DNA from 3 places in the Marinobacter nanhaiticus D15-8W genome. Region 1 is predicted to be linked to each of the others. Evidence: predicted binding sites of a transcription regulator. Region 1 holds the regulator's gene; each other region holds the start of a gene.
What was found. Region 1 encodes LexA, which represses DNA repair genes until DNA is damaged. Its sites were predicted from a motif close to CTGTNTNNNNANACAG; they were not measured.
Positions count from the first base shown of each region.

Region 2: the regulator LexA is predicted to act here: its motif matches at 2,203-2,218, upstream of imuA (translesion DNA synthesis-associated protein ImuA).
Region 3: the regulator LexA is predicted to act here: its motif matches at 8,727-8,742, upstream of recN (DNA repair protein RecN).

Region 1 is NZ_AP028878.1:3,345,022-3,354,880, forward strand. Features, by position in the region: gene RE428_RS14845 (DUF6586 family protein) at 87-563, shown strand; gene RE428_RS14850 (hypothetical protein) at 679-939, shown strand; gene RE428_RS14855 (cell division inhibitor SulA) at 1,223-1,777, opposite strand; gene lexA (transcriptional repressor LexA) at 1,818-2,426, opposite strand; gene RE428_RS14865 (acylphosphatase) at 2,560-2,832, opposite strand; gene RE428_RS14870 (glutamine amidotransferase) at 3,038-3,757, shown strand; gene RE428_RS14875 (DUF6231 family protein) at 3,758-4,219, opposite strand; gene RE428_RS14880 (amidoligase family protein) at 4,529-5,527, shown strand; gene RE428_RS14885 (gamma-glutamyl-gamma-aminobutyrate hydrolase family protein) at 5,503-6,219, shown strand; gene RE428_RS14890 (hypothetical protein) at 6,303-6,506, opposite strand; gene RE428_RS14895 (SIMPL domain-containing protein) at 6,641-7,342, shown strand; gene RE428_RS14900 (translocation/assembly module TamB domain-containing protein) at 7,339-9,859, opposite strand, start outside.
Region 2 is NZ_AP028878.1:3,144,229-3,154,087, forward strand. Features, by position in the region: gene gyrA (DNA gyrase subunit A) at 1-309, opposite strand, end outside; gene purU (formyltetrahydrofolate deformylase) at 645-1,499, opposite strand; gene RE428_RS13975 (4a-hydroxytetrahydrobiopterin dehydratase) at 1,670-2,011, opposite strand; gene imuA (translesion DNA synthesis-associated protein ImuA) at 2,238-2,930, shown strand; gene RE428_RS13985 (Y-family DNA polymerase) at 2,942-4,354, shown strand; gene RE428_RS13990 (error-prone DNA polymerase) at 4,361-7,486, shown strand; gene RE428_RS13995 (LysR family transcriptional regulator) at 7,499-8,398, opposite strand; gene RE428_RS14000 (DoxX family protein) at 8,555-8,995, shown strand; gene RE428_RS14005 (DODA-type extradiol aromatic ring-opening family dioxygenase) at 8,992-9,762, shown strand.
Region 3 is NZ_AP028878.1:4,448,249-4,458,107, forward strand. Features, by position in the region: gene carB (carbamoyl-phosphate synthase large subunit) at 1-1,973, opposite strand, end outside; gene carA (glutamine-hydrolyzing carbamoyl-phosphate synthase small subunit) at 2,046-3,188, opposite strand; gene dapB (4-hydroxy-tetrahydrodipicolinate reductase) at 3,588-4,397, opposite strand; gene dnaJ (molecular chaperone DnaJ) at 4,511-5,635, opposite strand; gene dnaK (molecular chaperone DnaK) at 5,797-7,722, opposite strand; gene grpE (nucleotide exchange factor GrpE) at 7,834-8,544, opposite strand; gene recN (DNA repair protein RecN) at 8,810-9,859, shown strand, end outside.

The sequences.
Region 1 (9,859 bases):
CTATTTCCCACCTATGTGAAGGCGAAACCACCGCCGCTATCTGTTAGACTACGGACATAGTGTTCAAGTGAGCGATGAATTGATCTATGGCGTCTCAGTGGCCGTCTTTCACCAAGCAGCAAGTATTCCTGGCGACGACCCTGATTCGGGTCGCTGAACGTCAGGCGCAAGCCGCAGAGCGGGAAGCCGCGACCCAGGGAGCCGTAGCTTTACTAATCGAAGCGCGTACAGCATTGCTTCGTCTGGTTGCAGATATTTATCAGGTGCGTAATGCAGCGCCACGGGGATTGGACGAACTGGCCGATCTATTGGCCGGCGACCAGGCCGAGCTTAATGAGTTGCGCTCCCTGGCGGCCGACCCCGGCTCCTGGTGGCAACACATCGAGTTCATGGTTCAAGCGCAGCAGCGTCCAAGTGAGCGCAAGTCACCTGCGGAACGGGAGAACATGATTGCTGTTGCTGCAGACTCAGGGCCCGACCGGTCGGTGGCAGCTCTTCTGGAAACGGCGAAGGCGCTGAAACACTACGTCGAAATGATCCTGGAGCGTCACGATGAGTGGTAAGCCCCGAGGATGACGGCTTAATCTTTTTAACACAGCGACCTCACAGGCAAACGGAAAGCTCACAGTAGTAAACTTCTCATTCAGGCGGCCTGGCCGTCAGGAAAAGGCAGTAACTATGTCTACATCAATTCTTGAAATTGTCGAACTTCCAAATGGCGACTTTGCATTGCGTCGCGCTGATGATGAGACCGCGCCGCTGGTACGTATCTCGTTCTCGCAGGAAGCACGAGACATGATGGAAGAGCGCGACCTTGCAGTCGCCAAGGCGATGATGACCGCCGGTATCGAAGCTGTCGGCAACATAGCCCATGACCTCGACTGGGAAGAGGACGAGCCGGAGCACCAGCCGTCATCTCGCCCCAGGACCCTGCACTAACTTCCTTTCCTTATCGTGCCAAGTGCATAGGGGCAGCCCGGAACACCCAACTCCAAACGCATCCCAAGCTCCTCAGACTAAAAACGGGCGCCGAAGCGCCCGTTTTTTGTTGGCCAGCACTTATGTATCCTGCTGACCCGCTTGCAGGCTAGCTAAGCGACCGGGCCTCATAAAGCGCTCTAACCATTCCTATTTCTTTCCGAATAAGGAGAGTCTTTCAGACTGCCGTTGCTTCGGATCTGTGTCGAGCGATCATACAGTACGACGCATTCAGCCCAGCAATTCACCGCTGCCTCAGTACCACCCCGTGGCTATCGCCTTTTGCGGAAGCTGTCTGCAGCCGATCGAACGCCGCAGCCCCCAGGGCGTCCGCCGTCCACATCACCACCGCGTGGCAGGTTCCCGCGGCCAGGGCGCGTTCGGCAAGGGAAAGTGCATCATGCTGACCCGTGGAGCGCAGTACCAGGAGCTCACTGGCGATAATGCCATGCATCTGCTGCCACTTCTGCATCAGAGCCTGGGGCGGATCGATCCACGCCAACCAGCGACGCTCCTGGTTCAGTTGCGTCAGCATCGGCAGGAGCAACTGCATGTTTTCCACTTGCGCTTCCGGCAGGATGATTTCGGTAACATTACCTTCAGGCTTCTCGACCGACGAAGGTCTCGCAACATCCGCGTAATCTGGACGCGCATCGCGCCCCGCCGTGAAGGCTACGGCGCCGGTACGAGCCCCATTCAGCGCCGAATAGCGAGCGGACTGCCGGGACACAGCCTTGGTCGGCGACGCAATAGCCGCCGCATTGTATGTCAGGTTCTGGTTAAAACTGAGCTGCTCCACGAGACACCTCCAACTTCACACACGCCAGATTCTATAAAGGTCAGTGCATATCCGAGCGGCGGATCACACCAACACCGAGACCTTCGATAAACAGCTCCTGCTCGGCCAGATCGATATCAATCGGTTCGAATTCTTCGTTTTCGGGCAGGAGGTAAACATGACTGCCTTCACGCTTGAAGCGCTTGACGGTGACTTCTTCACCAACGCGAGCGACAACGACCTGCCCGTTGTGAACATCCTGGGTCCGGTGGACCGCAAGCAGGTCACCGTCGAGAATGCCGATATCTTTCATGCTCATGCCGCGCACGCGCAGCAGGTAATCGGCGGACGGCGAAAAGAACGTCGGCTGTAGAGCGCAGTAGTCGTCAATATGTTCCTGGGCGAGGATTGGGTTACCCGCAGCGACCTGCCCCACAATCGGCAATCCGGGGTCCTCCTCCTCTTCGGGTAGGCGAATGCCACGGCTGGCGCCGGGTACCATTTCTATCGCACCTTTGCGGGCCAGCGCTCGCAAATGCTCCTCTGCCGCGTTGGCAGACCTGAAGCCCAGCTCTTGGGCAATTTCCGCGCGGGTAGGCGGATAGCCCGTTTCATCCACGTAGCGCCGGATAACGTCGAGTACCTGGGTTTGTCGCGGTGTCAGCTTCATGCCGTTTACCTGTCTTTATATACAGTAACTGGAACTATATACAGTATCTTATCCAGTGTAAACCCTGCAGACAGGAGAAACAGCCAGGCCGCCGGCAAGGGCGGCCGCCGCGTTTAAAGGTTGGAACCTGATGCTATTTAACGGAAAATTCCTTGCGGGGCTTATAGGGAATGGACTCGACCTTAACTTCGTCGACACGTGCCGAAGAAGGTCCCTTGTGCAACCACTCAAGCAACCATTCGAGTGCGGATTCGTCACCGCAGGCCACGACCTCGACACGGCCGTCGGTCAGATTCTTGGCGTAGCCCGAGATGCCCTTGGTCTTGGCCTGCTCCTGCGTACTGCCGCGGAAATTAACACCCTGGACCCGACCGGAAACGAAGACTCGAATGCACTGTTCTTCCATTACGACCTCCATGAAATACGTTCGTCCTGAATACCTTACAGCCTAACGGGAACGACTTTCCCTTAAAATGCGGCCATGGTTCCATTGCCGGTACTGTCTATTCCCGTTGACTATCGCGTTCCCAGAGCCGCCCAGCCCTGGCTCCCGTTCCGTCGACAGCAAACAACATGTCCACTTGCGGCAAGCCATTTACCATCGGAGAATCATGAAGACACTCAGTATCATCAAAACTGGCACGACTTACCCGGAAATCAAGGCCGAGCATGGCGACTTCGAGGACTGGTTCATTCGCCAGCTAGGCAGGCCTGGCCTTCGGCTTGAGGTTCATGATGTTGCCAGCGGCGCCCCGCTGCCAGAGCATTCCGATGGCGTATTGGTCACCGGCTCCCCGGCCATGGTTAGCGAGCGGGCGGACTGGAGCGAGCGCACCGCTGCCTGGCTTGCACGCCGTATCGCAGGGGATTTGCCGGTTCTGGGCGTTTGCTATGGCCATCAGCTGTTGGCCCACGCCATGGGCGGAACCGCAGACTACCACCCCGACGGGCGGGAAATCGGCACATTGGATATTACATTGAACGCCGACGGCAGGACGGATTGGTTGCTGGGCGCACTACCGGACGTATTTCCGGCCCACCTGACCCATATGCAGTCCGCCGTTCGCCTGCCGCCAAACGCGACGCTACTGGCCAGTTCGAACCATGAACCCCACCAGGCTTTCCGAATTGGCCGTCGCGCGTGGGGCGTACAGTTCCACCCCGAATTCACGGCGCCCATCATGTCCGCCTATCTCAACCGGCTGGACACCGCCCTCAGGACCGAAGGCTTGCCAGTGGTCGACCTGCGCGCCGGTTTGCGTCAGACACCCGAAGCACAGGGCCTGTTGCGACGGTTTGCCGATCTGGTGGAACGGGATCTAATGCCCTGACTACCAGCGATATTTGCCCCAGTTCTCGGGATTGGCCCAGTACCTGGGGTTGTTCCAGTCGCGCGGGCGGTTATAGGTTTCAATATCGTAGGCATAAACGGTGGTGCCATCGTCCAGTGCCGAATAACGGCGGAATGCCAGCGCGATCATGTCATTGAAGGACCAGTCATCGCCTGGCGCGACACTGACCGCAACTCTCCGCGCGCCCGCATTACGCAGCCACCCCAATAGCTGTCGGGCATCATCGTGGGACAGATGCGAGAGTATATCGGTGATGAGTGCCAGGTCCGCCACACCCCTCGGTTGCTCCATGATGCCCAGCGGATTTTCCGTCAGGTCCACAAGCTCGGCACCGGAATGGTCGACCCACTCCGAGCCCACCTCGCGCGCAGCCTCGCCGGCGACGAGCAGGCGTTCGGGGCGGTATTCGCCCAGTAGCTGTTTCAGGGTGTTGGCGAGCATTGAGGGCAGTCGCTCCCGGCTGGCTCCGTTCGACTTGAACAGGTTTCAAGATATGCAGGTTCAAGTCTAGCAGGAATTAGGTGAAGCAAGCCCACTACAGACATCCGTCGGTTCGACGGGTCAGTGAACGAGCCAGACGTCCTGGCAATAAACCTGTCAGGCTTAACGACTGTTCATCGTCCCGACAAAACAGTGTGTTAAAGTGATTCGCAGTGACATCGCCCGCAAAGAGAGCGACCGGGAGCTTATCGGCCCAGGACGTTCAGCCCAATGGCGCGGGCTTCAGTGGCGGCAACGCAAGGAGCTCAAATGACGCAGGATCAGGCATGCCGGATGCCCAGCATCCGGAATACCTCGGAAGGCAAGGAGCGCCGGGTTGGCGTGGAGGTGGAGATCTCTGGCCTGACCTACGAAAACCTGGTAGCGCTCGCGGCCCAGCTCCTTAAGGGCAAGGCCAGGCTCGATTCCCGCTATGTAACCAGGATCGAAACGCCCTCAGGCGACTACACCATCGAGCTGGACTCCGATCCAATCAAGGATCTGGACCTCCGGGACGAGCGTTTACCGGAGACCATCCGGGAACTGGGCGGACACGCGATGGAGGTGATCGATGCCGCCGCCGAGCGTATCGTGCCGCTGGAGATTATTACGCCGCCGCTCCCCCTATCCGAGTTGGAAACCGTCGAGTACCTCTGCGACAAGTTGCGGGAAGCGGGTGCGCTGGGTAGCCGGGAAGCTCTAATCTATGCCTTTGGCCTGCAGCTCAATCCGGAGTTACCGGACCTCGAACCGGCCACGTTGGTTAACTATTTCCGCGCCTTTGCTGGCCTCTACGACTGGCTCAAGGCCCGTCACCAACTCGATATCAGTCGTAAATTCACCACGTATATCGAGCCCTGGGACAGCGACTATGTTGACCTGATCATGGAGCTGGACTACGCGCCGGACCAGGGTCAGTTGATGAAGGATTATCTCCACTACAATCCAACCCGCAACCGGGCCCTGGACCTGCTCCCGCTGTTCGCACACCTGAACGAGACGCTGTTGCGCGAATACGTGGACGACGAGCGGGTCAAGTCCCGCCCAACCCTGCATTACCGCCTGCCGGACTGCGACATCGACAACCCGGAATGGCATTTTTCCAGTGTCTGGAACGATTGGGTCGTCGTCGAGGAACTCGCCGCCGATGCGGGGAAACTGGCGGACCTGATGGGCGAGTACCGGGCAAGCCGCAAGCTCAGTTTCAAGAACCTGACCACCAGCTGGAAGGATCGCTGTGACGCATGGCTGAAGCAGAACCTGGGCTGACTATTGGGGTTAGCGGCCCGTCGCGCCAGCGCCTGACCCACCGCTTGATCCGCTTCGGACTTCACCTGTACGGAGCGCGGACCTTATTTATCCGACCGGGATCGAACGTGGACGTGAGCATGCTGGATGGCCTGGTGCTGTCCGGAGGCACTCACGTCCATCCCTCGCGCTATGGTCAGGAACCGCAGGTCCGCGCCCACTATGACCGAATCCGGGATGAAACCGATTGGCGGTTACTCACCGAAGCGCAAGACCTGCACTTGCCAGTGCTGGGTATTTGCCGTGGTGCCCAACTCATCAACATCTTCCGTGGTGGCTCCCTATGTCAGGACATCACGCCCCTGCGGGTCAACACGCGCCACCGACCGCTGCTGCTACCTCTGCAAACCGTGCGACTGGTCCACGATAGCCTCGTAGGGAATATCATGCAGGGACCGACCATCGGCGCCAATCGTATTCACAGCCAGTCGATCAAGCGGTTGGGGCGCGGCTTGCGGGTCGTGGCGCTGGATAACGACTATTTCGTGCAAGCTATCGAAAGCGAGGAAGGCCATTGGTTGCTCGGTATTCAATGGCACCCGGAATACCTGCTTTACCACCCTCCGCACAGGCGGATATTCAAAAATTTCGTCGCCGCCGTCCGTGCCCGCAAATTGCATCGATTGGGGCATATCGAGGGTCCGGTACTTTGAGCAGCCACCTACCTATCGCATTGAGGCCCCGGGTCCTCAGGGACGTTGCAGAGCAGCACGAGGCCCCGGTGCGCGAAGAGAGATCAGAGCGCCGAAAGATATTTGTTGAGCACGCCTTTCAGCTGCTTGAGGGTTTCGGCGTCCTGATCGGCGGCAACCAGGTTGTCTTCCGCAAAGCGGCGAAGATCTTCCCGGGTCCGGATGCCGGCTGGGTCGTTGCCGGTCAGCTCCAGCAGCACCTGCTGCTCCCTGCGTGTCAGACGCACCTGTTGTCCGTGCACAAGCATGAAACTAACTCCGTTGAATTCAATCTAGGAACCTCTGCAGGTTGATTCGCTAAACCACAGGTATACGAATCAACTTCTTTGAGCTCCCTAACGACAGATAGACCCAAAACATCAATCAGACAAGGAATCGCATTATGTCATTCGATCGACTTCGTGGTCAGCACGGTGCCTTACGCGCCGCTATCCTTGCCCTTGGGCTGTTTCCGGCCCTTGCACTGGCGGGAGAAGTCAGCGTTACCGGTGAAGGCAAGGTCGAGTTCACGCCTGACAGTATCCGTCTGCAATTCACTGCACGGGAGGAAGACCAGGATCCCCAGGCCGCCACGGACGCCGTCAGGGAGAAGATTTCACAATGGGAAGAGGCCGTGAGCGCCTATCGCAACCAGCTCGAGGACTACGATAGCGCAACCCTGAACCTGTATACCCAGCAACTTCCTCCCAACAAGGAGGGTGATCAGCCCCGCGCCCGCGCGGTCGCCTCGCAGTCCGTCAGCTTCACCCTGCCCGCCCTGGACTCGCTCAACCCGGTACTGCAAGCTGCCCAGAAAAGTGGCCTTGAGTACCATATCAGCGACGGCAACTTCTTCCATTCCAGCGAAGAGAAACTGGAGCGAGAGGCCCTGGGTAAAGCGATCGACGACGCCAGGGAGCAATGCGAGTTCATTGCCATGCGCCTGAACCAGACCTGCGGCGACGTGAAGATGCTATCCACCAGTTACGGCGGTCGCCCGGTACCGATGATGATGGCTGAAGCCCGCGGTAAGTCCGGCCCGGTAACGGCAATCGGCAACCGGGAGCTCACCGTCACAGTCAGCGCCACGTTCGAGATCGATTAGAAATCCCGGGTATAGAACAGATCCAGTGAGGCGGCCAGGCCACTGGCCGCCTCCAGATAGAAATAGCGGCCAAGGTCGTACCGCAGGGCCACCGTCGTAATCGGCTCGAACACCCCAACGCCATACCTGACCGACAAATCATCGGTAATATAGCCGCTGGCGACGACACTGGCCGTCTCGCCCGACCCCTCCGCTTCCAACGTCAAATCCTTGATGCCGAATTGCTCGCCAATGCCGCGCGTCAGCTCGTTAGTCTGTGCCAGACCGAGACTAAGCGCTGCTTGGCCGACCTGCCCCTGATCGCCGCTCGAACGTAGCGGGCGTCCGAGAATCACGTAGGACAGCGCCTCCTGTTGGGGCATGGAAGGCTCAGAAAAGACTTCGGCCTCCGGCTCCTCTGCCGGGCCACTGAGACGAATACCGGCCACCACATTATCTACCCGGCGCACAGCCTCGATATCAATGTACGGTTGACTGATGGGCCCGACAAAAAGCAAACGGGCACGTCGTATTTCCAGCTCCTGGCCGTAGGCCTCGTAGCTGCCATCCACCAACTGCAAGGTGCCGCGGGTATCGAGGTTATTGCCGATCCGCAGCTCGCCCTTCAAGTTACCAGTGACACCGAAACCTTCGAAGGTCACCTTGTCCTCCCCCACCACGACGGTCACGTCCATGGACAGGGATGGGCCGGGGGCGGCCTCCTTTTCCTCACCGACGATGACTTCGTCGTCCGATACCGACACCGCCTGGGCAGGCAGCTCCCTGACCTCGATCTGACCTCGCGGTACGGCGATGCGGCCCGTGACTGACAGCGCCTGGTCCTTGAAAGAGACTTTCAGGTCCGGCGACATCTCAAGCTGAGCATAGGGCTCGTACAGCAGCGGTAGCCGCTCACCTTTGAGGTTAAGCACGAAGCTGGGTTTTTGGCCGCTCCAGTCAACCTGACCATCGAGTAGGGCCTGGCTGCGGTCATTGGGGCGTACCGTGCCGTCAATATTTGCCTGCCGTCCGTTGAACTCGATGTCCGCATCGATATCTTCCAGCGGCATCGGGATCGTGGGATCCAGCACCTGGCCATTGTTGAGGCTGAGCACGCCGTGAACCTCCGGATTCATCAACGGGCCGGAGAGCTCGCCCTTACCGCTAACGGTGCCACTGATGGATTCCAGACCGGCGAAGGGCTCGATCACCGCCAACTGCAGGCCGGAAAGCGCATAGGTGCCCTGCAGTTCCCGCGTTGCCCCGGTCGGATCGACACTCAGGTCCACGTCAAGCCGGCCGAGTTGATCACCGCTGAAGTCCAGCGCCAGGGTCGCTTCGTTCGGTTGAAGCCCGATTTCGGCCGTTAAAACGTTATAGGCGATAGACTGCCACTCGTCGGCCTGTCGCACCGATAGCTGCCCCGGCCCTGCATCCAGCGCGATACGTCCACGGGGACCAGCCTGGTCGATCGTAAGGTCGATCTCGCCATCGACACTCGCATCCCAACGGACGTTATCCGGCAGCAACGCCGCCAGGGCAGAGATCGGAAAATCATCGAGGCGATAGGCAATTTGCTGGTTCGGTAACAGCACCTGATCATCCGCGCACAGGCTGCTATCCTGCCAGCGCCAGCAATGGGCACCCAGGGTAAGCCGACCCGCACCGGTATAGGCCAGGGCCGCCGGCTGGTCCAGCGTCCAGGCCTGGTCCGCTGAAGCCACACGGCCAGAAACCAACGCGCCAGACCAGATATCGTTCAGCCCGCCTTCGAGGGCCAGCTGCACGTCCACCTCAGGATTGTCCAGATCGAGGGTCAGCCGGTGGCTGTCCCGCGTGCCGTTGAGCGTAACATCGGCATCGCCAATCAGTTGCTCGCCCGCCCGTACGCCTTGCGCATTGAGTTCCGACGCGACCCGCTCGCCCTCCCTGACTGAAGCCTGGAGCCGCAACTGATCGATCACGAAGTCCTGCCACGCCACGCCAGCACCGTCGAGTTGTACCTGGCCGGCCGGGGCCTCCAACGTGCCGGAGACATTGCCCTTGCCATTGAGACGCCCGGCCAGTCCGGGCCAGAGCTGGTCCAGCCGGGGCATGGCCAGCTGGAATTCCGCCTGGAGCTGTTCAGCCCACTGGCCCGAAGCAGTGACGCGGTTGTCTCCCACCCGCAGCTTGAAGGGCGCCAATACCCAGGCACTATCCGCGGACTCGACCTGTCCTTCGGTTTCCAGCGCCTTCGATTGCCACTGACCGGTCAACGACCAGTCCGCATTCAGGTCCGGTCCCGACGCGGGCAACGAGCCCTCGCTGGTAATCTTGCCGCTAAGGCTGCCATCCAATGCGGGAACCCAGTAACCGGGATTGAGCTGGTTGAGTTGAAGATCGGCATCCCATGCCAGGATATCGGCGTAGTCCACCTGCGCCTGCCCCGTCACGCCGCCGGCTCCGGTACCGACCTCGAGATTTGAAACCGTGACCCGGGCCATATCGCCGGCAGCATCGAGGGCAAAGCGGGTCGGTCCGGCTGGTCCTTGGGCA
Region 2 (9,859 bases), 200 kb from region 1:
GACCAGCGGATAGCGCAAAGAGAACGGCTGAGCCATACGCACGATGGTGTCATAGACCGCAGAGTCGCCGTGGGGGTGGTATTTACCGATAACGTCACCCACCACACGGGCGGACTTCTTGTAGGCCTTGTTCCAGTCGTTGTTCAACTCGGACATGGCGAACAGGACACGGCGGTGAACGGGCTTGAGTCCGTCCCGGACATCGGGCAGAGCACGACCGACGATAACGCTCATGGCGTAATCGAGGTAGGACTGTTTCAGCTCATCTTCAATATTTACGGGCAGGATCTCTTTGGCTAATTCACCCATCGAGAAAGGTTCCTTTGCGTTTGCTGGAAGTCGTCGTTTTTATGGAATCGCGACATGACGATTCGCGCGTTATGGAACGCGGATTTCACCCTTGGGGAGCTTGCGCCTGATTCGATGTTGCTGGCGCTCTCTTTCCCCAATCCAAAGGGCATTTATAAGCGCGCAATCATACCACACTCGGGCCCTCAGAGTGACAGGCAAATAACGTTCAGGTGATGTCGGGAAAGGAAGGAAACGGGGGCGGGATGGCCCCCGGAAAGCAAACAATCAAGTCAGCACTATTCAGGGACTGATCAACGGCCAATTAAGGGAAGCGGCAGTTGACCAAAAGACGATCAATTGAAGACCACGGTCTTGTTCTCGTGGGTGATGACCCGGTCTTCGATATGGGCCCGCAAGCCCCGGGCAAGGACGTTTTTCTCCACATCCTTACCCAGACGCACCATGTCCTCGATGGCGTCGCTGTGATTTACGCGGATAACGTCCTGCTCGATGATCGGACCTTCATCCAGGTCCTGGGTAACGTAATGGCAGGTAGCACCGATCAGTTTCACGCCGCGGTTGTAGGCCTGATGGTAAGGCCGGGCGCCGGCGAAGGACGGCAGGAAGCTGTGGTGGATATTGATCACCTTGCCGGAATACTGCTCGCACAGTTCCGGCGGCAGGATCTGCATGTAGCGGGCCAGCACGATGACATCGGCATCATAGCCACTGAACAGCTCACCGATCTCGGCAAAAGCCTCAGCCTTGTTGTCTTTGGTCACCGGTATATGGTGATAGGGAATATCATGCCACTCCACCATGCGGCGCAGATCGTCGTGATTGGAAATCACCGCCACGATCTCGGCGTTGAGTTCCTTGCTGTGCCAGCGGTGCAGCAAGTCAGCCAGGCAGTGGGATTCCTTGCTGCACATCAGCACCACTTTCTTGGGTACCGCGGAGTCAGCCACGTGCCAGGTCATGTCGAATTCCCGGGCGATCGGCTCGAAAGCAGCGCGGAACTGGTCGAGACCGAAAGGAATCGAGCTGGCCTTGATCTCATGGCGCATGAAGAACCAGCCGGCCTGGTTGTCGGCGTGGTGACTGGCTTCGGTGATCCAGCCGTTATAGGTAGTCAGGAAATTACTGACCTTGGCCACAATGCCAACCCGGTCAGGACAGGAAATCACCAGACGATACGTATGTTCCATGCGTTACCACAGCCCCATGCCTTACTTGAAACCATTTGAATCCGGGATGCCTAAGAGAGCCAATCTGGATGGCATGCGCCCCTGGAAAACGGTGCATGATAACGGATTGGCCGGGCCGGCGTAAGCCACCAACCCGGCAGGAAGCATCCGTATTTACTCGGTGATTCCCATCATTCGCCGAATAGCTCGTCCGTGCGGGCAGCCATAATGAAATCGTTGCGATGCAGGCCGCCAATCTTGTGAGTCCACCAGTTGACGGTCGTCTTGCCGTATTCGGTGAGCAGGGCTGGATGATGCCCTTCCGCCTCCGCTAAATCCCCCACCTTGTTGGTAAAGGTCAGCGCCTCGGCGAAATTCTTGAACTTGAAGGTGCGCTCGATCTGCTGCTCGCCTCCCTTCTCGACCAGTGCCCACTCAGGCACCTCTTTCTGAAGACTGGCCAACTCGTCACCGGTGACCTGCGGTGCATCGGCCTTGCAGGCCTCACAGGACTGCGATTTCAACTCAGTCATAACACCCTCCTCGCTTCTGTAGCTGATAGTCGTTTCGAACGAATAGCCACGGGTAATGCGTCAGCCTGCGCTCACCGCTGGATACGGTCAAGACCCGACTCCGGGCTGGACCAGTTGCGCCAAGGCCCGGGAGACCCAGCCAGGACTTGCGACCCGAACCGGGCTTTGCAAAGCAGTCACCTGACAATATACTGTATAAATAAACAGTATTGAGCAAGACAGCTGTATGAGTGAAATCATCGACAAACTGCTGGACAACGCCCAGGTCTGGCAAGCCAGTCAGCAAAAGCGCCAGACCCGGGCCGACGCCGAAGCCACCGGATTCAGTCCGCTGGACGAGCACCTGCCCGGCGCCGGCTGGCCTCGCGGCGCCATGATCGAATGCCTGCTACCGCATTACGGTATCGGCGAACTCCAACTGATCCTGCCGGTCTTGCGCAAGCTCACCGGGGAAGGCCTGACCGCTTTCTGGATCGATGCACCCCATATCCCCTACGCCCCGGCCCTGGCCCGGGCCAAGGTGGACATCGCCCACGTCGTCCAGGTTCGCACCCAAAGCCGGGAAGACCAGCTCTGGACCCTGGAAAACTGCCTGCGCTCATCCACCACCGGCCTGGTCATGGTCTGGCTCGACAGCATCAAGCGCAGCGATATCCGCCGCATCCAGTTGGCCGCCGAAGCCGGGGACAACCTGTGTATCCTGTTCCGCGATGCCCGCCATGCCGAGGAGCACTCCCCCGCAGCCCTGCGCCTGAAACTGGCACCGCAGGACGGCTGGACACTGCAGACCGACATTATCAAGCGTCGTGGCGGCTGGCCCGTGGCGGACCTCAAGGTGTCGATCCCGCCGGTGGTGGACCTGCCCCGCAGCCGGACCGCCGAAATCATCCAGGGCCCCTGGTCGCGGCCGAATACCTGAGATCGACGCTCATGCTATGGCTCTACCTCCACTTTCCTCACCTGCTGCTGGAGCATTTCAGCCAGAGCGAGGCAACCTCCCGCCCCATGGCCCTGATCAGCGGCCGACCGCCACGAGTGCTCCAGCTCAATCCGGAGGCGGAGAAGCTGGGCGTCGCCGTCGGCCAGACCGCCCAGACGGCATCCGCCCTGGCTGAAGGGTTGCATCTGATCGAGGCCGACATGGAGGAACAGGCAAGGGTCCTGGAACAGCAGGCAGTGTGGCTCTACCGAGACGTGGCCCGCATTACGCTCTACCCACCAGACGGCATTCTTACCGAAGCCGGCAGCCTGAGGCGCCTGCACGGCAGTCTCCCGGCTCTGTGGGAGAAACTTCAGACCAACCTGAAACAACGCCACCTGACCGCCTGGCTCGCCTGCGGGCCAACCCCTCAGGCCGCCCGCATCCTGGCCCGAGGCCGAATGGGGCAGTGCAGCGAAGACCTACAACGTCTGCGCCACTCGCTGGACAAACTCCCAGTCACCGAAAGCGATCTGGATGAACAGGCTATCGAGCGCCTGCAACGCATGGGGCTGCATACCCTGGGCCCGGTATTGCGTCTACCGGATCGGGAACTGGCGCGACGCCTGGGACCAGAAACCAGCCTGGCCCTGCAAAAGATCGAAGGCAGCGCCGCCGATCCGCAAACCGACTGGCTGCCGCCGCCCTATTTCCATCGTCGCCTGGATTTTGCCGAGGATGTCGAGCACAGCAGTGGCCTGCTCTTCCCCCTGCAACGTGCACTGCAGGAGCTAGAAGAGGAATTGCGCTGGCGTCAGCAGGATACCGACACCCTCCAGCTTGAGATCCGCCATCGACACCAGCCAGTGACGCCACTGCAGATTCGCTCAACCGCGCCCGAGCACCGCGCCTCCGCCTTCGTTGCACTGGTGCGGTTGAGACTGGAACGCCACGAGCTGGGATCACCAGCTGTTGGTCTTTCAATCAAGGTCAGACGCTTCATGCGCCGGGATGCACCGATTGGCGATGACCTGTTCGGCGAATCCGCCGCCTCCCGGGACGAAGCCCGGCAGCACCTGCTCAGTCGCTTGCAGGCCCGTCTGGGAGACGAGGCCCTGAATACCCTGAGCCTGAACGCCGATCACCGCCCCGAGCAGGCCTGGCTCGCCGCCCCCGTGCAGAGCAAGGCTGCGGGTACGGAAGTCACCCTGCCCCGCCGGCCACTCTGGCTGCTGGGGAAGCCGCAACCGCTGATTGAGATGCCTAAGGAATGGCTCACCGGACCGGAGCGCATCAGCGCCGGTTGGTGGGACGGCGAAAGAATCCAGCGGGACTACTACATCGCCCGCCTGCATAGCGGGCAAACGAGCTGGCTGTTCCGGGACGTCACCGGTGGCTGGTATATCCATGGCTGGTTTGCGTGAAACCTTATGGCCTACGCTGAGCTCCACTGCCTGAGCAACTTCACCTTCCTGCGCGGCGCGTCCCACCCCCACGAACTGGCGGAGGAAGCCGAGAAGCAGGGCTACACGGCACTGGCGATCACCGACGAATGTTCGGTCGCCGGCATGCCCCGGGCCTACGCTGCACTCAAGGCAAACGAGAAGGTCAAACTGATTACTGGCAGCGAGTTTTACCTACAAGATCCGGACATCGTACTGGTCCTACTGGCCCAAACCCGAAAAGGCTATGGCCAACTCTGTCAGTTGATCACCACCGCACGCCGCCGGGCGGAAAAAGGGAGCTATGCCCTCTTTGGCGAAGACCTGGACACCCACACGCTGGATGAATGCCTGGTGCTCTGGGGCGCGGCGCCCACCCTGTCCAACGAAGAAACAGAACGGGGGCAGTGGCTCAGGTCGCTGTTCCCCGGTCGACTCTGGATCATGGCTGAGCGCAGCCTGACCGACCAGGATGAGGAGAACATGGCCAACTGGCGGCTGCTCGGGCGCCAACTAAGCCTGCCTATCGTTGCCACCGGCCATGTGCACATGCACCAGCGCGGCCGGCAACCCCTGCAGGACGTGCTGACCGCCATCCGCCACGGCTGCACGGTGGCCGAAGCCGGTCACCACCTGTTTGCCAACGGCGAGCGTTACCTGCGCCCGATCAAAACATTGGAAAGGCTGTTTCCCGAAGAATGGTTGGAACAGAGCCTGGTTATTGCTGACCGATGCACCTTCAGTCCCGGCGAACTCAAGTATAAATACCCGCCGGAAGTGATCCCTCGGGGGCACACGCCCGCAAGCTATTTACGCCAGCTTACGGAAGAAGGTATTCAGAGACGCTTCCCCAGAGGCCTCTCCCTGCCTATTCGTGCACTCGTTGAAAAAGAACTGAAGCTCATTGCCGATAAAGAATATGAACCCTTTTTCCTGACGATTCATGATATTGTCCAGTTTGCACGCGCACAGGGCATTCTTTGCCAGGGCCGCGGCTCCGCAGCCAACTCAGTGGTGTGCTATTGCCTGGGTATTACCGAGGTTGCACCGGACAAGATCAAAGTACTTTTCGAGCGATTTATTTCAGAAGATCGGGATGAGCCACCGGATATTGACGTGGATTTCGAGCACGAACGCCGAGAGGAGGTTATCCAGTATATTTATCGGCGTTACGGTCGGGAGCGAGCCGCCTTGGCAGCCACCGTCATTCGCTATCGTCAAAGGAGTGCCATCCGGGATGTGGGCAAAGCATTGGGATTCGACCTGCATCTGCTCGAGCAAATGATTGGCAGCGTAAACTGGCGCGACAAAGGTCAGGATTGGCGCGAGCAATTACTGGCCAAAGGCATCGCGAAAACAGCCAAGGCCGTAGAGCAGTTCATGGCACTGGTTAATAGCCTGCTGGGCTTTCCTCGCCATCTCTCGCAGCACGTCGGCGGGTTTGTTATCAGCGAAGGGCCTTTGGCGGAATTGGTGCCCACCGAAAATGCCAGCATGGTGGATCGCACGGTCATCCAATGGGACAAGGACGACCTGGAAAGTCTGGATCTGATGAAGGTCGATGTACTTGCGCTGGGTATGCTTTCCGCCATTCGTAAAGCCTTCGATTTGATCGGCAAGAAGGAAAACCGACCCTTTGGAATGACAGATGTCACTCCGGAAGACGAGCGCGTCTATGACATGCTTTGTACCGGCGACAGCATTGGTGTTTTCCAGGTGGAATCCCGAGCCCAAATCAATATGCTGCCGCGTTTGCGACCGCGCGAATACTATGACCTGGTCATCCAGGTAGCCATTGTCCGGCCCGGCCCCATCCAGGGCGATATGGTCCACCCCTACCTGAAACGTCGGCACAAGCTGGAACCCGTGGACTACCCCAATGACGATATCCGCGAGGTATTGGAGCGGACTTTTGGCGTGCCTATCTTTCAGGAGCAAGCCATCAAGCTTGCCATGGTGGCTGCTGGCTTCAGTGGCAGCGAAGCGGATAACCTACGCCGGGCCATGGCTGCCTGGAAATCGGATGGTGACCTGACGCCCTTCCGGGACAAACTTATCAACGGGATGCGGGCCAAAGGCTATAGCCAGGATTTCGCGGAAAAGCTTTATAAGCAATTCTGCGGCTTCGGCGGCTACGGCTTCCCTGAATCCCATTCAGCCAGCTTTGCACTGCTGGTGTACGTTTCCGCCTGGATCAAATGCCACTACCCTCCCGTTTTCTACTGCGCCCTCCTCAACAGCCAACCCATGGGATTCTATTCCCCCTCGCAGCTGGTACAGGATGCTCGCCGCCATAATGTCGTTGTCCATCCCATCGACGTCAACCACAGCGATTGGGACCATACCCTGGAGAACCAGCATGAGCACCTGCGCCTAGGCCTTCGACTGGTGAAAGGATTAAGTCGGACTGGCGCAGAGAAGCTCGTCGCTTCACGCCCCGAACAGGGATACGCCTCCATAGATCAGATCCGACACCTTACTGGTATCGACAACCAGGATCTGGAGTGCCTGGCCAGCGCTGGAGCCTTACGCACTTTCAGCGACAACCGGCACCAGGCTCGTTGGGACATTCTCGAATACGATGCGCCTGCCCCCCTATTCGTGCAGGGGAGCCCACAGATCGTGCAGGAAAGCCGGCAAACCTATACCGTGACATCCGGGAGAAACAACGAAGCCATTCGCATGCCCCTTCCTTCAGAGGGTGAGGACATATTGGAGGACTATGCCAGTCAGGGTCTGACACTGCAGCGCCATCCTCTCATACTGCTTCGAGAGCAAGGCCACCTGCGGCACTGCCATACTGCCGAAAGCCTGAAAACCTATCCCAACGGGCGCCCAGTACACGTGGCGGGCCTGGTAACCGGCCGTCAACGCCCTGGTTCCAGCAAAGGCGTCACTTTCATCACCCTGGAAGACGAAACCGGTAACACTAACGTGGTGGTCTGGCTCAATACCGCCCGACAACAGCGCCAGCCGCTGATCAAGTCACGGCTGCTGCATGTGAAGGGTATTCTGGAAAGAGAAGGCGACATCGTTCACGTGATAGCCGGTAAGTTGACCGACCTCAGCCACCTGCTGGGTACACTAAAGGTTCGCTCAAGGGATTTTCGCTGAACAGCGCGAGCCTCAGGTCGAACTAAAACCCCGAAACGAAGGCCAGCGCGGATCCTCACGAAACGCGTCTGCCAGGAAATCCATCAGCACCCGGATGCGGGCTACGTTGCGCAGGTCGGCGTGGGTCAAAAGCCAGAGGCCACTCAGGGGTGTAGTGGATAATGCCAGCACCGGCTTCAGTTCCTGTCTGACCTGATCCATTGGCAACGCCGCCAGCCCCAGCCCCGCCTGGGCAAAGCGGGCAATGGCATTCAGCGTACTACCGCGTATGACGATCAGTTTCTCCGGCACCTGACTGACAACCCAGCGATAGCCCGGTATGTGCATCAAGGCGGCTTCCGGCCCAACCCACGGGTAATCGCAAGCAGCCTTGAGATCCACTGGCTCCCCCTTCACTTCGATAAGCTTTGGCGCTCCGAACACCGCCCAGCCAATATCGGTCAGCTTGCGACCAACCAGATAATCCGGCGGACTCGGTGTAGCTCGCAGGGCCAGGTCCGCTTCGCGTCGATTGAGATCGAGGTCGGTATTGGTCACTAGCACACTTACCCGGATGTCCGGGTATTGCTGTTGAAATCGCTCGAGATAATCCGGCAGAAAGTCATAAACCAGATTTTCCGGCGCTGTCAGCCGCACCTCGCCCTGTAAGGTCACGTCCGCACCACCAAGCAGCCGCTCCGCGTGGAAGGCTTCGGCTTCCATGGCTTCCGCATGGGATAGCAGTGCCTCACCCTCTGGGGTCAGGCGGTAGCCGGTGTTCAGACGTTCGAATAAGCGGCAGTTAAGCTGCGCCTCCAACTGATTCAAGCGCCGATAGATCGTACTGTGATTGACGCCAAGTCGGTCCGCCGCACCCGTCAACGAATGGGCCCGGACGATCATCAGGAAATCCGGTAAAAGTCCCCAATCCATAGCACTAGACCTCAACTAACGACCGCACCTATTTTTTTGCGTTATTGCAAATCATGAATGCGATATTCACCATTCTATTTGCTCATTCGCAATTCTAAAGTAGCTCCATCAATGGCGGCAACGCCGAACCTGAACCGCTTTATCGAGGATACGGAAATGAATGAGCAAACCCTAGAAAGCTATGGCATCACTACACTACGGATCAGTCTGGGCCTTATCCTGATCGCCCACAGTCTCTGGCTTAAATTGGTGATCTTCACGCTGCCCGGAACGGCCGCATTCTTCGAAAGCATCGGACTTCCCGGGATCACCGCCTATGCCGTCTTTCTGGTTGAAGCGACGACCGGTATCGCACTCGTGTTGGGGATAGAAAGCCGCTGGGCGGCCCTGCTCGCCGTTCCAGTTATGGCTGGCGCCACCTGGGCACACGCAGCTAATGGCTGGCTGTTCACCAATGCAGGCGGCGGATGGGAGTACCCGCTGTTCCTGACGGTAGCCACCCTGGCGCAAGCGCTACTCGGCGACGGTGCGCTGGCGCTGCGTAGATCCAGTAAACTGGGCCTGATCCATGCAAACCGGAGCCCTGCCTTATCATGAGCCTGTTTATCTCGCATGGTGCGCCGACGCTTCTGCTCAACGAGACGCCGGCACACCGGTTCCTGAAACAACTGGGCGGGGAGCTCCCCCGCCCAAAGGCCATCATCGTCATCTCTGCCCACTGGGAAAGTGACCAATTACAGGTCGACCACACAGCGCAACACGACCTGATCTACGATTTTCGCGGATTCCCGAAGGAACTCTACGAATTCAAGTGGCCAGTTAACGGAGATCCGGCGTTGGCCGAGAAGATTCAGGCACACCTGGCGGCACGAGGTTTTCAGGCAACGCTAACTTCGGGCCGCGGTCTTGATCATGGCGCATGGGTACCGCTGGCTCTACTGGACTCGAATGCTGCCATTCCGATAGTTCCCGTATCGCTCCCTGTAGATTACGACGAACGAGCGCTCTGGGCGCTGGGCAAGGCGTTGTCTGACTTCGAACGTGAGGGCTACCTGCTCATCGGTACCGGTAGCCTGACGCACAACTTGCGCGCCCTATCACCTAACTGGAATGCGCCTTCACATCCGGATGTGGCCCCTTTTGTCGATGGTTTGAAGGAGATTCTCGAAGGTGCTGAGCGCGAGCGAATCATTAATTGGCGAGCACTCCCCTATGCCCGAAATCACCATCCAAGCCCGGAGCACTTTCTGCCGCTCCTAATTGCCGCGGCCGCACCGGGAAAAGCCCAACGGCTGCACCAAAGCATCGAGTATGGCGCACTTGCCATGGATTGCTGGTCCTTTGGCCAACCCGCTCTCGCTTGAAGCTCACTTGCAACTTTTAGGAGGCAATAGTTCGGGCATAAAAAAGGTTCATCGCCGATTAGCGTGACAGGGCCAAGAGTCCTCCACGAGTCGTAAG
Region 3 (9,859 bases), 1.1 Mb from region 1:
ACACCCGCCGCCTCAAGGCCGCGCGCCAACTTCAGCGGCGTCTGGCCGCCGAACTGGACGATCACGCCCTTGGGCTTTTCGATATTCACGATCTCAAGCACGTCTTCGAGGGTAATCGGCTCGAAGTAGAGGCGGTCGGACGTGTCGTAGTCCGTCGATACCGTCTCCGGGTTGCAGTTGATCATGATGGTCTCGTAACCGTCCTCGCGCATGGCGAGGGCAGCGTGGACGCAGCAGTAATCGAACTCGATGCCCTGCCCGATCCGGTTGGGGCCACCACCGATCACGACGATCTTGTCGCGATCGGAAACGTCCGCCTCACACTCTTCCTCGTAGGTGGAATACATGTAGGCCGTATCGGATGCGAACTCCGCGGCACAGGTATCGACGCGCTTGTAGACCGGCCGGATATCCAGGTCATGACGATGCTTGCGCAAGCTCGCTTCGGAGATACTCAGCAGCTTGGCCAGGCGCGCATCGGAGAAGCCCTTACGCTTGAGACGGAACAGGGTCGCGTGATCGATGTCCGTCTTGCCGGCGGTCTTGAGCGCAGCCTCTTCCTTGATCAGGTCCTCGATCTGCACCAGGTACCAGGGATCGACATGGGTATGACGATAGACTTCGTCCACGGTCATACCCGCCCGGAAGGCGTCGCCGATATACCAGATGCGGCTGGCGCCCGGCACGTTCATCTCCTGGATCAGCGTTTCGCGGCCGTCCTGGGTATTGACGTCAACCATCTCTTCGAAGCCTTCGGAGCCTACTTCCAGGCCGCGCAGGGCCTTCTGCATGGACTCCTGGAAGGTACGACCGATTGCCATGACCTCACCCACGGACTTCATCTGGGTGGTCAGGCGCGCGTCCGCCTGCGGGAATTTCTCGAAGGTAAACCGGGGAATCTTGGTAACGACGTAGTCGATGCTCGGCTCGAACGACGCCGGCGTAATGCCGCCGGTGATGTCGTTGCGCAGCTCATCCAGCGTATAGCCAACAGCCAGCTTGGCCGCGACCTTGGCAATCGGGAAGCCGGTCGCCTTGGAGGCCAGTGCCGAGGAGCGGGAGACCCGCGGGTTCATCTCGATGACGACCATGCGGCCGGTTTCCGGATGAATACCGAACTGCACGTTGGAGCCGCCGGTTTCCACGCCAATCTCACGCAGGACCGCCAGGGAGGCGTTCCGCATGATCTGGTATTCCTTGTCGGTCAGCGTCTGCGCCGGCGCGACGGTGATGGAATCGCCGGTATGGACGCCCATGGCGTCGAAGTTCTCAATGGCACAAACGATGATGCAGTTGTCCGCCTTGTCGCGGACCACTTCCATCTCGTATTCCTTCCAGCCGATCAGCGATTCATCGATCAGCAATTCGTTGGTCGGTGACAGGTCCAGACCGCGCTCGCAGATTTCCTCGAACTCTTCGCGGTTATAGGCAATACCGCCGCCGGAACCGCCCATGGTGAAGGAAGGACGAATGATGCAGGGGAAACCGATGCTGTCGAGTACTTGCAGTGCCTCTTCCATTGAGTGGGCCATGGAGGCGCGCGGTGTCTCGAGGCCGATGGCCTTCATCGCTTTGTCGAAGCGATCACGGTCTTCGGCCTTGTCGATCGTGTCGGCGTTGGCACCGATCATTTCCACGCCGAACTCATTCAGAACACCGTGCTTTTCCAGATCCAGGGCGCAGTTCAGGGCCGTCTGGCCGCCCATGGTCGGCAGAAGCGCATCGGGACGCTCCTTTTCGATGATCTTGGAGACCGTTTTCCAGGTGATCGGCTCGATATACGTGGCATCGGCCATGGCCGGATCGGTCATGATCGTCGCCGGATTGGAGTTCACCAGGATCACCCGATAACCCTCTTCACGCAGCGCCTTGCAGGCCTGGGCCCCGGAGTAGTCGAATTCACACGCCTGCCCGATCACGATGGGGCCGGCGCCCAGGATCAGGATACTCTTGATATCAGTACGTTTTGGCATTTCGTCGTAAACCTGTCAGCAGCTTAAATCAGTCTTCAGCGCGTGCCGCGTCGGCGCGGCGGTCCTGGGCCCTCAGGCCGTCTTCGAGGCTGCCCCTTCATCCATCAGGCGGATAAAGGTATCGAACAGCGGCGCCACGTCGTGAGGACCCGGACTGGCTTCCGGATGGCCCTGGAAGCTGAATGCCGGTCGGTCTTTCCGGCGGACCCCCTGGAGAGTGCCGTCAAACAGGGATTTGTGGGTGGCGATCAGGTTTTCTGGCAGGCTGGACTCATCCACCGCGAAACCATGGTTCTGGCTGGTGATCATTACCGTGCCGTCTTCAAGATCCTGCACCGGGTGGTTGGCGCCGTGGTGCCCGTGCCCCATCTTATGGGTCTTGGCGCCACTGGCGAGCGCCAGCAACTGGTGACCGAGACAGATGCCGAACACCGGCACGTCGGTCTCGAGGATTTCGCCGATGGCCTTGATGGCATAGTCACAAGGCTCCGGATCGCCCGGACCATTGGACAGGAAAACCCCATCCGGATTCATCGCCAGCACCTCAGAGGCCGGGGTCTGCGGCGGCACAACGGTGATGTCGCAGCCACGGGAGGCCAGCATGCGCAGGATGTTGAACTTGATGCCGTAGTCGTAGGCGACAACGCGATACTTGGGCGCCGCCTGCTCGCCGTAACCTTCCGCCAGGGACCACGCAGTCTGGCTCCATTTGTAGCTGGTCTGGCTACCGGTCTCCCTGGCCAGGTCCATTCCCTTGAGCCCCGGGAAGGCCCGCGCCAGCTCCAGCGCCCGCTCTTCGGTCGCATCCGCGCCCGCTACGATGGCGCCGTTCTGGGAGCCTTTATCCCGCAGGATACGGGTGAGACGTCGGGTATCGATATCGGCAATTCCCACCACGTTGTTATCACGCAGGTAGACATCCAGCGGCCGCGACTGACGCCAGCTGCTGGCCAGCAAAGGCAGATCGCGGATAATCAGACCGGCGGCCTGGATACGATCGGACTCGACGTCCTCTTCATTGACACCGGTGTTGCCGATATGGGGATAGGTCAGCGTGACGATCTGGCGGGCATAGGATGGGTCGGTCAGGATTTCCTGGTAGCCGGTCATCGCGGTATTGAACACGACCTCGCCACTGGTTTCGCCGTCGGCGCCGATGGCGACCCCTTTGAACAGGCTACCGTCTGCGAGTGCAAGGATTGCGGGTGTACTCAAGGCTTGTATCCTCATCGAGTGGCGTATCGTTAGTTCCGAATCGGGCCTCTCCTGCCCCCACGGTCATTGACCCACGGGAACAGGTAACCCCAACGTCACGAACAGGATGGAACCTCTGATTCAGTCTATTGACCTTTCTGCAAGCCTCAATCCCAACTTCCAGGGTGAGCCGGAATTATCGCAGACTGAATCAGAGGTTCCCTAAGCGCAAATTCAGGTCGCAAAAAAGCGAGAGGGAGATTGTTACTCCGTCCCGCTTTTTTGATACTTAGCTTCGAACACTAAGTCATTTTCAAACTACGCTTGGTGCAGTTAAACCGCCTTATTGTAAAAAATTCGACCTATTCTGTCCACGACAAAAGCCGCCGAAGTGGCGGCATACGTGCTACCCCCGAGAACTCAGCTCTCCTGCTTGAGATTCAACACGTCCTGCATGTCGTAGAGACCTGCCGGCTTGTCCGCAAGCCAGAGTGCTGCACGCATGGCACCCTTGGCAAACGTCATACGACTGCTCGCCTTGTGCGTGATTTCCACGCGTTCGCCGATACCGGCAAACAGGACGGTATGATCACCCACCACATCGCCGCCCCGAATCGTCTCAAAACCAATCTCGGTGCGGGAGCGCTCACCGACAAAACCCTCACGGCCATAAACGGCGCATTCCTGCAGGTTGCGTCCCAGCGCGCCAGCCACCACTTCACCCATGCGCACCGCTGTGCCGGAGGGCGAGTCCTTCTTATGCCGATGATGGGCCTCGATGATCTCGACATCATAATCATCGCCCAACGCCTGGGCAGCGGTACGCAACAGGTTCAGAACCACATTTACGCCCACACTCATGTTGGGTGCGAACATGATGGGGACATCTTCGGCAGCCTGGCTTAACTCATTTTTTTCGGCCTCGTTCATGCCAGTGGTGCCGACCACCATTCTCTTGCCGTGCTCCCTACAAAACCGGGCGTTCTTCAGGGTCAGATCCGGGAAGGTGAAATCGACCAACACATCGAAATCGCCCTTGGCCTTTTCCAAGCCGTCGATCATAAGGACACCGGACTTGCCGACACCGCTCATTTCGCCGGCATCGACCCCGACCAGACTGCTGCCAGGCTCGACAATCGCCGCCCCCAACTCAAGACCGTCGGCCTCAGATACAGCCTCGATCAATACTTTGCCCATACGCCCGGCAGCGCCCATGATCGCTATTTTCATGGTGACCATCCTTCTGGTGACCCTTTTAAATTACTGTTCTGACTTGGTTGCCGTCCCGATACCGCAATGACATGCCACACGACCACATTGCCGCCGGCCACCGCTGACAGACCTCAGAACTTCATCTCGTCAAAGAAGCTTTTCACACCTTCGAACCAGGAGGTCTTACGGGGCGCATGGTTGTTGCCATTCTGACCATCGAGCGTCTTCTGGAATTCTTCCAGCAACTCTTTCTGCCGCTTGGTCAGGTTCACCGGCGTCTCTACGATAACCCTGCACAGCAGATCGCCGGATGGACCGCCGCGCACTGGCGTGACCCCCTTGTTCCGTAATCGGAACAGCTTGCCGGTCTGGGTTTCCGCCGGAATCTTCAGCTTGACGCGACCATCCAGCGTCGGCACCTCGAGCTCCCCGCCCAGCGTCGCATCAACGATGCTGATCGGCACTTCGCAGTACAGGTTACGGCCATCGCGGGTAAAGATGGAGTGCTCTTTAACTGCAACCTGGACATACAGGTCCCCAGCCGGGCCGCCATCCATTCCCATTTCGCCTTCACCAGACAGACGAATGCGGTCGCCGGTATCGACACCGGGCGGCACTTTGACAGAGAGCGTCTTGGGCTGCTCGACACGGCCCGCGCCATGACACTTCTTGCAGGGGTTCTTGATGACCTTGCCAGAACCACGACAGGTCGGGCAGGTCTGCTGCACGGCAAAGAAACCCTGCTGCATACGGACCTGCCCCATACCGGCACAGGTTCCGCACGTTTCCGCCTTGCTACCCTTTTCGGCGCCGGAACCATGGCAGAGGTCACACTCGACATGGCCGGGCACCTTGATCTGCACCGTCGTGCCCTTGACCGCTTCTTCAAGGTCCAGCTCGAGAGTGTAACGCAGGTCGGCACCGCGGTTGCTACGACCACGGCCACCACCAAAAATATCGCCAAAAACGTCGCCGAAGATATCAGAGAAGCTGGCACCGCCTCCGCCGAAGCCACCCGCGCCGGCCTGACCGTCCACGCCGGCATGGCCGAACTGGTCATAGGCGCTGCGCTTGCTCGCGTCAGCCAGGATCTCGTAGGCTTCACTGGCTTCCTTGAACTTGTTTTCAGCTTCCTTGTCATCCGGATTACGGTCCGGGTGATACTTCATCGCGAGCTTGCGATACGCGCGCTTTATTTCTTTCTCATCCGCGTCCTGCGAGACGCCGAGAACCTCGTAATAGTCGCGTTTGGCCATGTTCTGATACCCATTTCAGGCTCCACTTGCAGAGGAGCCTTGTGACAGCTTTACAACCGCGCCCGCCCGCTTCGGCGGCCGCAATTTATGATTCCATCAAACGCGCAAAACGCGGGAAGCTGGCTCCCCGCGTTTTGCGTACTTTCAAGAAGACCTCGCGCTTACCGCTTGTCTTCGTCTTTCACTTCTTCGAACTCAGCATCGACAGCGTCGTCGCTGCTGGACTTGGCGCTTTCTTCGCCTTCAGCCTGGGCTCCCGCCTGCTCGGCCTGATCGGCGTACATCTTCTGCGCCAGCTCGGAAGACGCTTCGGTCAGCTTCTGGGTCTTCGCTTCGATGTCGTCCTTATCGTCGCCTTTCAGCGCTTCTTCTAGCTCGCTGATGGAGGCTTCGATGGACTCCTTCTCCTGCTCCGACACCTTGTCGCCGGCCTCGGATAGGGTCTTGCGCACGGCGTGAACCATACCATCGCCCTGGTTACGTGCCTGGACCAGCTCCTCGAACTTGCGATCGTCCTCGGCATTGGCCTCGGCGTCCGCGACCATCTTCTCGATCTCGTCCTCGTTCAGACCGGACGAGGCCTTGATCACGATGGACTGCTCCTTACCGGTTGCCTTGTCCTTCGCAGACACATTCAGGATACCGTTGGCGTCGATATCGAAGGTGACCTCGATCTGAGGTACACCACGCGGCGCCGGCGGGATATCCGCCAGGTCGAAGCGACCCAGGGACTTGTTTTGGCTTGCTTGCTTACGCTCACCCTGGACCACATGGATGGTTACCGCAGTCTGGTTGTCATCGGCGGTCGAGAAGGTCTGCGACTTCTTGGTCGGAATCGTCGTGTTCTTCTCGATCAGCGCCGTGGACACGCCGCCCATGGTTTCGATACCCAGGGTCAGCGGAGTGACGTCCAGCAGAAGCACGTCTTTCACATCGCCTGACAGGACCGCCGCCTGAATCGCCGCACCCATGGCAACCGCTTCGTCCGGGTTCACGTCCTTACGCGCTTCCTTACCGAAGAAGTTCTTAACCTTTTCCTGGACCTGCGGCATACGGGTCTGACCACCGACCAGGATAACCTCGTCGATTTCGCTGCTGTCGACACCGGAATCTGCCAGCGCGATCTTGCACGGCTCAAGACTGCGGTCGACCAGGTCTTCAACCAGCGCTTCCAGCTTGGCGCGGGTCAGCTTGACGTTCATGTGCTTCGGACCACTCTGGTCCGCCGTGATGTACGGCAGGTTCACATCAGTCTGCTGGCTGCTGGACAGCTCGATCTTCGCCTTCTCGGCAGCTTCCTTCAGGCGTTGCATCGCCAGGGAATCGCCGCGCAGGTCGATACCGCTGTCTTTCTTGAACTGGTCCGCCAGGTACTCGATGATCTTCATGTCGAAGTCTTCACCACCGAGGAAGGTGTCGCCGTTGGTGGCCAGCACTTCAAACTGATGCTCACCGTCAACGTCGGCAATCTCGATGATCGAGATATCGAAGGTACCGCCACCCAGGTCATAAACGGCTACCTTGCGGTCACCGCTCTTCTTGTCCAGGCCATAGGCCAGGGCCGCAGCCGTCGGCTCGTTGATGATGCGCTTCACCTCGAGACCGGCAATCTTGCCGGCGTCCTTCGTCGCCTGACGCTGGCTGTCGTTGAAATAGGCCGGAACGGTGATGACCGCTTCGGTCACCTTTTCGCCGAGATAGTCTTCGGCGGTCTTCTTCATCTTCTTCAGCACTTCCGCAGAGACTTGCGGCGGCGCCATCTTCTTGCCTTTTACTTCAACCCAGGCGTCGCCGTTGTCCGCGTTAGTGATCTTGTAAGGCACCATCTTGATGTCTTTCTGCACGACGCTATCTTCGAAGCGACGACCAATCAGACGCTTGATGGCATAAAGGGTATTGTTCGGGTTGGTCACCGCCTGACGCTTGGCAGATTGACCGACCAGCGTTTCACCCTCTTCGGTGTACGCAATGATGGACGGCGTAGTGCGATCGCCTTCCGCGTTCTCAATCACCTTGACCTTGTCGCCATCCATGATGGCTACACACGAGTTGGTGGTCCCCAGGTCGATACCAATAATCTTGCTCATTGAATGACTCCAGTTCCTTTAGCTGCTGATCTGCTTCGCTTGCAAATAAATTCTTGGTTTGGCTCGGTTTGCTTACCGTTTACAGCCTATATTGGCTCGGTCCGTTCGTTTTCAAGCCTGTTCGTCAATTTTTGCGGTGTCGTCCGGACGGGCAACCACAACCATGGCCGGGCGCACCAGGCGCTCGTTGAGGGTGTAGCCCTTCTGGATGCATGCAACGACACTGTTCGGCTCCGCATCCGGCGCCGGCACCATCGACATCGCTTCGTGAAGCTGCGGGTCGAACGGCTCGCCCACAGGATAGACCGGCTTCACGTTGAACTTCTCGAGACTGTTCATGAACAGACTGAGAGTCATCTCCGCACCTTCCCGGATCGAGGCGACGACTTCATCGGACGAGGCCTTGCCCTCGGTGCTCTCAACCGCCTTCTCCAGGCTGTCCGCCACCGGCAGGAGCTCCTTGACGAATTTCTCCAGGGCGAACTTGCGCGCCTTTTCGACATCGATTTCCGCCCGGCGACGTACGTTTTGCATTTCCGCCTGGGTGCGCAGGACGAGCTCCTTCTGCTCCGCCACTTGAGCTTGAAGCGCTTCCAGCTCGCTCATCTCCTGGCCCTGCCCGCTGCCTTCCGGCCGCTCGGCTTTTTCCTGATCGGCGCCAGCCTGTTCCGAACGCTCCTGATCGGAGCCAGCCTCGTCGGCCTCTGCCTTCGCCTTCTGCTCGCCGGAGCTGCGCCCACTACGAGCCGGATCCAGCGCGTCCTCGGGAACCGCCTTCAAATCGTCCTCGGGATGGTCTTTGCGGGTGTCTTCTGCGCTCATCAGTCACTCCTGATCAATCATCTCTGACGGGCGAAACCGCCCTCGTCCAATAGCTTGCCAGCGATATGGGGACCATCGGCCAGGCTTTCAACCGTTGCCATTCGATTACTGTGCGCATATCCCGGTTTTCCTGCAGAGGAAAACCTTGCACACAGGAAAATCACTGTATATATTCACAGCTACTGTATATCTGAACAGTCGATTACTCATACCGACTTGTTAATGCAACCTTGAACAACGGAAGCCAGGAAAACCGGAGTCCACCATGCTGAATCAACTGATCGTCGCCAACTACGCCATTGCCGAGCGCGTCGAACTGCAATTCCGCCAGGGCATGACGACCCTGACCGGGGAGACCGGTGCCGGCAAATCCATTGTTCTTGATGCCTTGGGGCTGGTTCTTGGTGGCCGAGCTGATGCGGGCGCCGTCCGCCATGGCGCCAAGCGCGCTGATATAACCGCCAGCTTCGATGTCAGCCGGATTCCGGAAGCCAGCCAATGGCTGGAAGCGCACGATCTCGACGACGAAAACGACTGCATCCTGCGCCGCGTGATCAGCAAGGACGGTCGCTCCCGGGCCTACATCAACGGCCAGCCCTGCCCGCTGACCGACCTGCGCGAACTGGGCGGCATGCTGATGGACATCCATAGTCAGCACCAGCATCAATCGCTCTTGCAGAAAGACACGCATCGAAAACTACTGGATGAATTCGCCGGCGCCGAGAAGCTGGCCGAAGAAACGCGCGCCGCCTGGAAGCATTGGCATAAGACCCGCCAGCGACTGAACGAGTTGCAATCCAACAAAGACGAGAATGATGCGCGCCTGCAGTTGCTGCGCTATCAGGTAGAAGAGCTGGATCGCCTGGCCCTGGGCGAAAACGAACTCGCCGAGCTTGAAAACGAACAGGCCCAGCTGGGCCATGCCGAAGCAGTGCTGCGCAACTGCCATCAGGCATCGTTGCTATGCAGCGAGGACGAACCCAGCGCTGCCCAACTGGTGCAGCAGGCTCTACAACAATTGGAGCAACTGCCGGTAGAGCTTCCGCAGCTGGCTGACACCCTACAAATGCTTAACGAAGCGCAAATCCAGCTCAACGAGGCCGGGAACAACCTGCGTCATTTCGTGGAAGACTACGAAGCGGATCCGGCCCGGCTGGAAGAAGTGGAAACCCGCCTGAGCACCCTCTATGAACTGGCCCGCAAACACCGCGTCGCCCCCGAAACGTTGGGCGAGCTGCACGCCCAACTACAATCCGAACTGGATGAATTGGATGGCGGTGAAGGCAGCCTGGAAAAACTGGAAGCGGATGTGGAA